Regions from separate parts of the Cellulomonas palmilytica genome, predicted to be linked through region 1. Evidence: predicted binding sites of a transcription regulator. Region 1 holds the regulator's gene; each other region holds the start of a gene.
The links. The regulator LexA, encoded in region 1, represses DNA repair genes until DNA is damaged. The targets are predictions, from matches to a motif close to TCGAACANNTGTTCGA.
Positions count from the first base shown of each region.

Region 2: F1D97_RS08840 (HNH endonuclease signature motif containing protein) is a predicted target of LexA. The motif match lies at 1,930-1,945, and genes of this name have one in related genera.
Region 3: uvrA (excinuclease ABC subunit UvrA) is a predicted target of LexA. The motif match lies at 1,298-1,313, and genes of this name have one in related genera.

Region 1 is NZ_CP062221.1:2,214,184-2,217,456, reverse strand. It holds gene F1D97_RS10100 (LysM peptidoglycan-binding domain-containing protein) at 1-362, opposite strand, end outside; gene lexA (transcriptional repressor LexA) at 836-1,531, shown strand; gene F1D97_RS10090 (hypothetical protein) at 1,528-1,743, shown strand; gene F1D97_RS10085 (L-lactate dehydrogenase) at 1,814-2,827, opposite strand; gene F1D97_RS10080 (ATP-dependent DNA helicase) at 2,974-3,273, opposite strand, start outside.
Region 2 is NZ_CP062221.1:1,930,626-1,933,898, forward strand. It holds gene F1D97_RS08835 (dicarboxylate/amino acid:cation symporter) at 362-1,795, shown strand; gene F1D97_RS08840 (HNH endonuclease signature motif containing protein) at 1,985-3,273, shown strand, end outside.
Region 3 is NZ_CP062221.1:2,631,527-2,634,799, forward strand. It holds gene uvrA (excinuclease ABC subunit UvrA) at 1-1,267, opposite strand, end outside; gene F1D97_RS11955 (glycoside hydrolase family 15 protein) at 1,375-3,216, shown strand; gene F1D97_RS11960 (MBL fold metallo-hydrolase) at 3,213-3,273, shown strand, end outside.

The sequences.
Region 1 (3,273 bases):
TTGAGCCGGACCAGCTCGCGGACCTGGTGCTGCACCGACTCACCTTCCGCACGGGAGGCCGCCGCGATGTCCCACAGCGTGTCGCCGCTGCGCACCACGTACCGCTCGACCGTCATGCCCGTGTCGGCGCCGGCCGCGGCGTGCGACCCCAGCACGAACGCGACGCCGGAGACCGCGAGGGCGAGGGCCGCCACGACCGCCCGCCCTCGTCGGGTGAGGCGCAGCGGGACGTCCCCCGAACGGTGGCCGACCGCGGGCGCGGCGGTGCGCTCACGCTGCGCACGCCCCGGACGGGCCGTCGGACGACCCGCACCGGCACGACCCGATCCGAACACCTCGGGACCGATCACCATCGCGCTCATCGCTCTCCCTCTCCCTGACATCCGCCTCGCCCCGCACCGCCCGGTCGGCGTCCGCTCCCGGCCGTCGCGACCCGATGCTTCGTACGTGCGTTCGTCATACACCTGTTCGTCGTACGTCTGTACGAGTTCTACCAGAGGCCTGCGACACGCGTCCAGGGATGTCGAACAGATGTTTGAAATCGCCCGTCGGCCTGCGTAGGCTTCCTGCCGAGGAACAGCGCACCACCGACCACTGACATCCCCCGCGACGAGGCCGAGGACCACGGCCGCGAGACCGGACGGAGTCACCCGGGTGGGGCGGACCGGACGGCGGACCGACGACGTACCGGGAGGCCGGCCGACCACGGCCGGCGGCAGGGCGGACCGAAGGGGTGGACGTGACGGACCAGCGAACCGAGGACGTGACCGGGCAGCAGCAGCCCACCGCGGGCGGCGCCGCCGACGACGAGGGACGTCTGGGCACGGTGCACGAGATGCCGGAGACGCCACCCGGGCCCGACGGGCTGACCGCCCGTCAGCGCCTCGTCCTGCAGACCATCCGCGTGTCCGTCGAGACGCGCGGCTACCCGCCGAGCATGCGGGAGATCGGTGAGGCCGTCGGGCTCACGAGCCCGTCCAGCGTCAAGCACCAGCTCACCGCGCTCGAGCGCAAGGGCTACCTGCGCCGCGACCCCAAGCGCCCGCGGGCGATCGAGGTCGTCCACCCCGACGACTCGCGCGGCGTCCCGCAGTGGGGTGGTCAGGAGGCACCGCCCGAGGTCTCCCTCGGGGAGACGGGCGACGAGCAGCTCTCCGCGCCTGCGTACGTCCCGCTCGTCGGCCGCATCGCGGCCGGCGGTCCGATCCTCGCCGAGCAGGTGGTGGAGGACGTGTTCCCGCTCCCCCGCCAGCTCGTCGGGGAGGGCGAGCTGTTCATGCTCAAGGTCAGCGGTGACTCGATGGTGGACGCGGCGATCTGCGACGGCGACTGGGTCGTCGTGCGGCGCCAGCCCGTCGCGGAGAACGGCGAGATCGTCGCCGCGATGATCGACGGCGAAGCGACGGTCAAGACGCTGCGGCGCTCGGACGGGCACGTGTGGCTCCTGCCGCACAACGCCGCCTACGCGCCCATCCCCGGGGACGACGCCACGATTCTCGGCCGCGTCGTCAGCGTGCTGCGGAGCCTGTGACCGCCGTGCCCGGCCGACGTCCCGACCCGCCGCCCGGCCTCGGCCGGCGTCTGGCGGAGCGCTTCGGACGTCCTGACGACGAGCCGTCGGGACGCGTTCCAGACCGCGACGCACCCGCCGACGTGACGGCGGGCGACCCGCTCGGCGACACGGCCGACGAGGCGCCCGAGCCCGACGACGAACGCTGGGAGGACCGCACCTGGTCCGAGTGACCGACCGGCGGTCGACAGACGCACGACGGCCCGCCACCCGGAACCCCGGGCGGCGGGCCGTCGTCGTGCGTCAGAAGCCGAACCGTCGCGCGACGTCCCGGACCGCCTGCGCCGACGACCGCAGGCCGGACAGCTCGTCCACCGACATCGGGACCGGCAGCCGGTCGAGCACACCCGCCGAGCCGACGATCGACGGCACGGACAGGCACACGTCGTCGATGCCGTAGTAGCCCGTCAGCAGCGACGAGACGGGCAGCACGCGGCGCTCGTCCTTGAGGATCGCCTCGATGATGCGCGACCCCGCGAGCGCGACCGCGTAGTTCGTCGCGCCCTTGCCCTCGATGATCCGGTACGCGGACTCGACGACCTCGCGCGCGATCTCGTCGCGCACGGCGCTCGTGAGCGGCCCCTCACCCTCGATCCCCTGCCACTCGAGCAGCGGGATCGCGCCGATGGACGCCGAGCTCCACAGCGGCAGCTCGGAGTCGCCGTGCTCGCCCGCGATGTACGCGTGCACGTTCTGCACCGCGACGCCGGTGTGCTTGGCGATCAGGTACCGCAGACGCGAGGAGTCGAGCACCGTGCCCGACCCAAAGAGCTGCGTGGGCGGCAGGCCGGAGATCTTGAGCGACGCGTACGTCACGACGTCGACCGGGTTGGTGACCATGACGTAGACGGCGTTCGGCGCGACCTCGACGAGCGAGGGCAGGACCTTCTTCACGAGGCCGATGGTCGCCTCGGCGAGGTCGAGGCGCGTCTGCCCGGGCTTCTGCTTGGCGCCGGCGGTGAACACGACGACGTCGGCGTCCGCGCAGACCGCGATGTCGTCGGACCCGACCACCTCGGCCATGGACATGAACTGGATGCCGTGGCCCAGGTCGAGCGCCTCGGCCTCGACCTTCGCCTTGTTGATGTCGAACAGCGCGACGGTGCGCGCGGCGCCGCGCATGAGCGCCGCGTACGCCATCGTCGACCCGACCGCGCCGGCACCGACGATCGCGACCTTCGAGGTCCGCCGGTGGCTCGTCGCACCGGTGAGGCTGGGCTCCTCGTCGGCGAGGCTCTCGGCGATCTGCTCGGACATCGTGCGCCTCCTGGCATGGCGGTGGAACGGGGTGTGTGGCCCAGGAACCCGGGCCCAGGAACCCGGGCCCAGGGACCCGGGCCCATGAGCTGGGCCCATGACCTGCGGCTCCGCTGGTCACGGGCCGGCCCCCGCAGGCTACCGGCTCAGGAGTCGCGCAGGCGCGTCAGCGCGGCGAGCGCCACGTCCCGGTCGGTCGTCCGCCAGAACGCCGGCATGGAGCGCGCGAGGAACTCGCCGTAGCGGGCGGTCGCGAGCCGCGGGTCGAGCACCGCGACGACGCCCTTGTCCTGCGGGCCGCGCACGAGCCGTCCCGCGCCCTGCGCGAGGAGCAGCGCCGCGTGGGTCGCGGACACCGCCATGAACCCGTTGCCGCCCGAGCGGGCGACCACGTCGGCACGGGCCGAGCGCACCGGGTCGTCGGGGCGCGGGAACGGGATGCGGTC
Region 2 (3,273 bases), 280 kb from region 1:
CGCTGTCAATCCCGACAGGGATGACGACGCGCAGTCCCGACGAGTTCTCGACGAACTCCCGTCCCCCGAGGAGCTGCTCCGCGTGAGCGCGTGGAACCTGACCGAGCGCCGTGCCGTCGACCTGTCCCTGGTCGCCAGCGCGCTCTGTCGCCGCGCCCGGAGCTGTTGAGCCGTCCCGGCTCCCTCGTCCGCGCGCCGGCCTGACGTCGCGCCGCAGGACCGCGCCGACCCCGTCGGCTGACCGTCGTCCGCCGTGCCCTCGCACGGCCTCCGCACCCTCGTCGGGCCCCCTCCCGCCCCGGGTGACGTCCCCCTGATCGCGTCACGACGCGCGTCGTCGTGCGCCCTCGAAAGGTCACACGTGTCCGACACGACCATCCAGCAGCCCGCACGCAAGCGGCTGCGGTTCCCGTCCTTCACCGTCCAGGTGGTGCTCGGCCTCGCGCTCGGCGTGCTGCTCGGCTGGATCGCCCTGCAGGTGGGCCCCGTCGCGGACGGGTCCGCGAACTGGCTGACGACCACGCTCGAGACCATCGGCTCGTCGTTCGTCACCCTGCTCAAGGCGATCGTCCCGCCGCTCGTGTTCCTCGCGATCGTCGCGTCCATCGCGAACCTGCGGCACGTCACCAACGCCGCGCGCCTCGCCGGGCAGACGCTGCTGTGGTTCGCCATCACCGCGGCGATCTCCGTGGCCGTCGGCATCGGGCTCGGTCTGCTGTTCCAGCCGGGCTCTCGCTCCACGCTCGACCCGGCCACCGGCTCCGAGCCCGCCAAGACCGGCTCCTGGATCGACTTCCTCAACGGCCTGATCCCCGGCAACTTCCTCGGCCTCGGCGCCTCCACGCAGGTCGAGGACGGCGCAGCGACCACGTCGATCTCGTTCAACGTCCTCCAGATCGTCGTCGTCGCGCTCGTCGTCGGGATCGCCGCCCTGCGCTCCGGGAAGGCCGCCGAGCCGTTCCTCGCGTTCAACCGCTCCGCGCTCGCCGTCGTCCAGAAGGTGCTGTGGTGGGTCATCCGCCTCGCACCGCTCGGCACGCTCGGCCTCATCGGCAAGGCCGTCGCCACCTACGGGTGGGACCTGCTCTCGCCGCTCGCGACCTACGCCGCCGCGATCTACACCGGCCTGCTCGTCGTGCTGCTCGTCGTGTACCCCGTGATCCTGCGCGCCCACGGCCTGCACGTCCTGTCGTTCTTCCGCGGCGCCTGGCCCGCCATCCAGCTCGCGTTCGTCTCGCGGTCCTCGGTCGGGACGCTCCCCGTGACGCAGCGCGTCACCGAGCGGAACCTCGGCGTGCCGTCGTCCTACGCCTCGTTCGCCGTGCCGCTCGGCGCGACCACGAAGATGGACGGTTGCGCCTCGATCTACCCGGCCATCTCCGCGATCTTCGTCGCGCAGATCTTCGGGGTCGACCTCTCGGTCACCGACTACCTGCTCATCGCGTTCGTGTCCGTCGTCGGGTCCGCCGCGACCGCCGGGCTCACGGGGGCCGTCGTGATGCTCACGCTGACGCTCTCGACGCTCGGCCTGCCGCTCGCCGGGGTCGGCCTGCTGCTCGCGATCGACCCGATCCTCGACATGGGCCGCACCGCGGTGAACGTCGCCGGGCAGGCGCTCGTGCCGACCGTCGTCGCCCGGCGGGAGGGGATCCTCGACCTCGAGCGGTACCGGTCCGCGTCGGTGGAGGACCTGTTCTCCGACGACGAGCCCGCGTCGGTGGCCTCGGCGCCCGTCGAGGCGTCCGTCGACGCCGAGTCGACCCGTGCGTCGCGGGAGCCGGTCGCCGTGGCCTGACCTCGCCACGGTCTCTCCCGACGAGGGCCCCGATCGCATCCGTGCGGTCGGGGCCCTCGCGCATACCGGGGTGACGCCTGGTGAAACCGGTCATCCACAGATGTCGCAGGGGGCCTTGCGTGACTGCTTGACGATGGAACACTTGTTCGAGTCCAGTCGGAGTCGAGGGTGGTGGGGTGGATGGGTGTCGTGCTGGAAGCGCCCACGCGCGTGCTCGGCCCCGGGCGGACGCTCGTCGAGTGGCCGTTCCACCCGCCTCGGTTCCCGCGGGCCGGTGCGACCGCCTCCGAGCTCGCGGTGCTCCTCGACGCCGCTCCCGTCGGCGACGCCGACGACGTGGACCTGCTCGAGCAGGTCGTCGGGTGGCAACAGCTGATCGGGGTGGCGCTCGCCGCCCAGGCGCGTGCCGTGCGCGAGCTCGTCGCGCGCGGCCACGACGCGATGGGGTCGCTCTCCGACGAGATCGCCGCCGTGCTCGCCAGCAGCCGCACCGCGGCGCAGGTGCTCGTGTCCCGGGCTGCTGGACTCGGCGAGCTGCCCGCCGTCGAGACCGCGCTGCGTGACGGCGCGATGGACACCCGAAAGGTCGACGTGGTGCTCGACGAGCTCGCCTCGCTCGTCGTCGGGACGGATGCGCTGCCCGATCGCGACGCCGTCGACGCCGCCGCCGGCGCGGTGGCGCAGGTCGCTGCGGAACAGGCCGGCGACCTGACCCCGACGCAGCTGCGGCGGCTCGTGCGCCGCGAGATCATCGCAGCCGACCCCGCCGCCTCACGCGAACGGGCGCGGCGCGCGCTCGAGCAGCGACGAGTCGAGACCGGATGGGCGCCCGACGGCATGGCGTGGGTCTCCGCCTTCCTGCCCGCTCCCGACGCCATGCTCGTGCGCGCCGTGCTCGACGCGGCGACCGAGGGCGGGGACGCGCACGACCAGCGGTCGCGTGACCAGCGGCGAGCCGACGTGTTCGTCTCCGTGTTCCGCACGATCGCCGACCAGGGCTCGCTGCCGTGCGGCGCGCTCGTGCCCGCCAGGCGAGGCGCCGTGCCCCATGTCCAGGTCACGGTCGCCGCCTCGACGCTGCTGGGCCTCGACGAGAACCCCGCCGAGCTCGCCGGCTACGGGCCGCTGCCCGCCGACATCGCCCGGCACGTGGCCGAGGACGCCACCTGGCGACGCCTGCTGACCGACCCCGTCGACGGCACGCTCGTCGAACGGTCCACCCGCGCCTACCGCCCGGGCCGCGTGCTCGGCGGCCACGTGTCGGCTCGGGACCAGACGTGCACGTTCCCCGGGTGCGTCCGGCCGGCCTCGACGTGCGAGCTCGACCACGTCGAGCCATGGCGCGGGTCTCGGGGCGACGCCCCGCCGAGCGGAGACCCGCCCCCCACACGCGCCGACAACCTCCAGCCGCTGTGCAAAGGCCATCACGACCTCAAGACGCAGGGGCTGTGGAAAGCGCGACGCGACCTCGACGGCGG
Region 3 (3,273 bases), 420 kb from region 1:
CCTCGGGCTTGAGCCGCTGGCCCTGGCACGTGGGGCACGGGACCTCGCGCATGAAGCCTTCGTACTTGTCCTTGCTCCACTCCGACTCGGTCTCGGCGTGCCGGCGCTCGAGGAACGTGATGACGCCCTCGAACCCGGTCGAGTACTGCCGCTCACGGCCCCACCGGTTGCGGTAGCGCACGTGCACCTTGTGGTTGCGTCCGTGCAGGATCGCGTCCCGCGCGCGCTGCGGCAGCGCGCGCCAGGGCGCGTCCATCGAGAAGCCCATCTCCTCGGCGAGCGCCGAGAGCACGCGCTCGAAGTACTCCGAGGACGTCTGCGCCCACGGGACCACCGCGCCCTGCGCGAGGGAGAGCTCCTCGTCGGGCACGACGAGCTCGGGGTCGACCTCCAGACGCGAGCCGATGCCGGTGCACTCGGGGCACGCGCCGTACGGGGCGTTGAACGAGAACGTGCGCGGCTCGACCTCCTCGAGCGTGAGGACGTGGTCGTTCGGGCACGCGCGCTGCTCGGAGAAGCGGCGCTCCTTGTCCGGGTCGTCGGCGTCCCGGTCGACGAGGTCCACGACGAGCAGGCCGCCGGACAGCCCGAGCGCGGTCTCGACCGAGTCGGTGAGCCGGCGCTGGACGCCCTCGCGCGCGACCAGGCGGTCCACGACGACCTCGATGTCGTGCTTGAGCTTCTTCTCGAGCGTCGGGGGTGACGTGAGCTGCACGACCTCGCCGTCGACCCGGGCACGCGAGAAGCCCTTGGCCTGGAGCTCGGCGAACAGGTCGACGTACTCGCCCTTGCGGCCGCGCACCACGGGTGCGAGCACCTGGTAGCGCGTGCCCTCGGGCAACTCGAGGAGGCGGTCGACGATCTGCTGCGGCGTCTGCGCGGTCACGCGCTCGCCGCACACCGGGCAGTACTGGGTCCCGGCACGCGCGTACAGCAGGCGCAGGTAGTCGTAGACCTCGGTGATCGTCCCGACCGTCGAGCGCGGGTTCCGGTTGGTCGACTTCTGGTCGATCGACACCGCGGGCGACAGGCCCTCGATGAAGTCCACGTCGGGCTTGTCCATCTGGCCGAGGAACTGGCGCGCGTACGCGGACAGCGACTCGACGTACCGCCGCTGCCCCTCGGCGAAGATCGTGTCGAAGGCCAGCGACGACTTCCCCGACCCGGACAGGCCGGTGAAGACGATCATCTTGTCCCGGGGAAGGTCCAGGTCGACGTTGCGGAGGTTGTGCTCGCGGGCGCCCTGCACCACCAGACGGTCATTCACGGCGTGCAGTCTACGTTCCACCACCGACATTCGCACACCCGTTCGACGGGTGTGACGCCCGCCTCGTCGTGCCGAGCGCGCCCGACCATCGCATGCTGGGACGCACCATGACGCCGGATCCCCAGACCACTTCCCCGACGACCGACCCCGAGCCGCTCCCCGTCCCTGTCGCCGAGTACGCGGTCGTCGGCGACGGGCGCACGACCGCGCTCGTCTCCCGGCGCGGGTCGATCGACTGGCTCTGCCTCCCGCACGTCGACTCGGCGGCCTGCTTCGCGCGCCTGCTCGGCACCGAGGACAACGGGCGCTGGCTCCTGACCGTGCCCGACGCCCACACCGTCACGCGCCGCTACCTGGACGACTCGTTCGTCCTCGAGACCACGTACCGCTCCCCCACCGGGACGGCCGTCGTCACCGACTCGATGCCGATCTCCGACGGCCGCGCGGACGTCGTGCGGCACGTGCGGTGCACGCGGGGCACGGTACGGCTCGAGCACGAGTGGGTCGTGCGGTTCGGGTACGGGGCGATCGAGCCGTGGGTCACGCGCACCGGCGGGCCCGAGCAGGTGATCCGCGCGGTGGCAGGACCGGACGCGCTCGTCCTGCGCGGCACCCGCCTGCCCCGCGCGCACGACCACCGCCACCGCGACGAGTTCGAGCTGCGGGAGGGCGCGGAGGTCGAGCTCGAGCTCACCTGGACACCGTCCTGGGAGCCCCTGCCGCCCGCGCTCCCCGCCGCGGCGCGCGTCGACACGACGCGCGTCGCCTGGGGCCTGTGGGCGCGCGGCGCGCGGTACGCCGGACCGCACCGCGAGGCCGTCGTCCGTTCCCTGCTCGTCCTGCGGCTCCTCACCGACTTCGAGACCGGCGGCATTGCCGCGGCGGCGACGACGAGCCTGCCGGAGGACTTCGGCGGCGCCCGCAACTGGGACTACCGCTACTGCTGGCTCCGGGACGCGGCGATGACGCTCGCGGCGCTGCTCGAGCAGGGCTTCCGCGACGAGGCGACGCAGTGGCGCGACTGGCTGCTGCGCGCCGTGGCCGGCGACCCCGCCGACCTGCAGATCATGTACCGCCTCGACGGCGGCCGGGACCTGCCCGAGCGCGAGGTCGCGCACCTGCCGGGCTACGCCGGCTCCCGGCCGGTCCGTCTCGGCAACGCGGCCGTCGGCCAGGTGCAGAACGACGTGCTGGGCGAGGTGATGTGCGCGCTGCACGACGCACGGCGCGCCGGCATCCCGGAGTCGAGCGACTCGTGGTCGCTGCAGCGTCACCTCGTCGAGGAGCTGCTCGCCCACTGGCGCGAGCCCGACCGCGGGATCTGGGAGGTGCGCGGCGACCCGCAGCACTTCGTGCACTCGAAGGTCATGGCGTGGGCCGCGGTCGACCGGGCCGTCCGTGCGGTCGAGGAGCACGGCCTCGACGGGCCGGTCGAGCGCTGGCGCGCGGCGCGCGAGGAGATCCGCGCCGACGTGCTGACACGCGGCTGGGACGCGGCGCGCGGGACGTTCGTGCAGTCCTACGGTGCGACGCACACCGACGCGTCGCTCCTGCAGCTCGTGCAGGTCGGCTTCCTGCCGCCGGACGACCCCCGTGTGCGCGGCACGGTCGCCGCCGTGCGCGCCGAGCTCGAGGTCGCGCCCGGCCTGCTGCGCCGGTACCGCACCGACCGCACGGACGACGGCGTGCCCGGCGACGAGCACGCGTTCCTCGCCTGCTCGGCATGGCTCGCGGACGCGCTCGCGCGCGGCGGGCAGGTCCGCGACGCGTGCGACATCCTGGACACGCTCGTCGGGGTCACGAACGACGTCGGCCTCCTCGCCGAGCAGTACGACCCCGTGGGCCGGCGCATGGCGGGCAACGTCCCCCAGGCGCTGTCGCACCTCGCCCTCGTCCGCGCGGCGCACGCCGTCGCGCTCGCCACCGGCACCTCAGGAGGACCCGCATGACCCACGAGCCCTGGACGGGCGACGTGACGCCCGGCGGCCCGACAGCGCTGCGGGTCC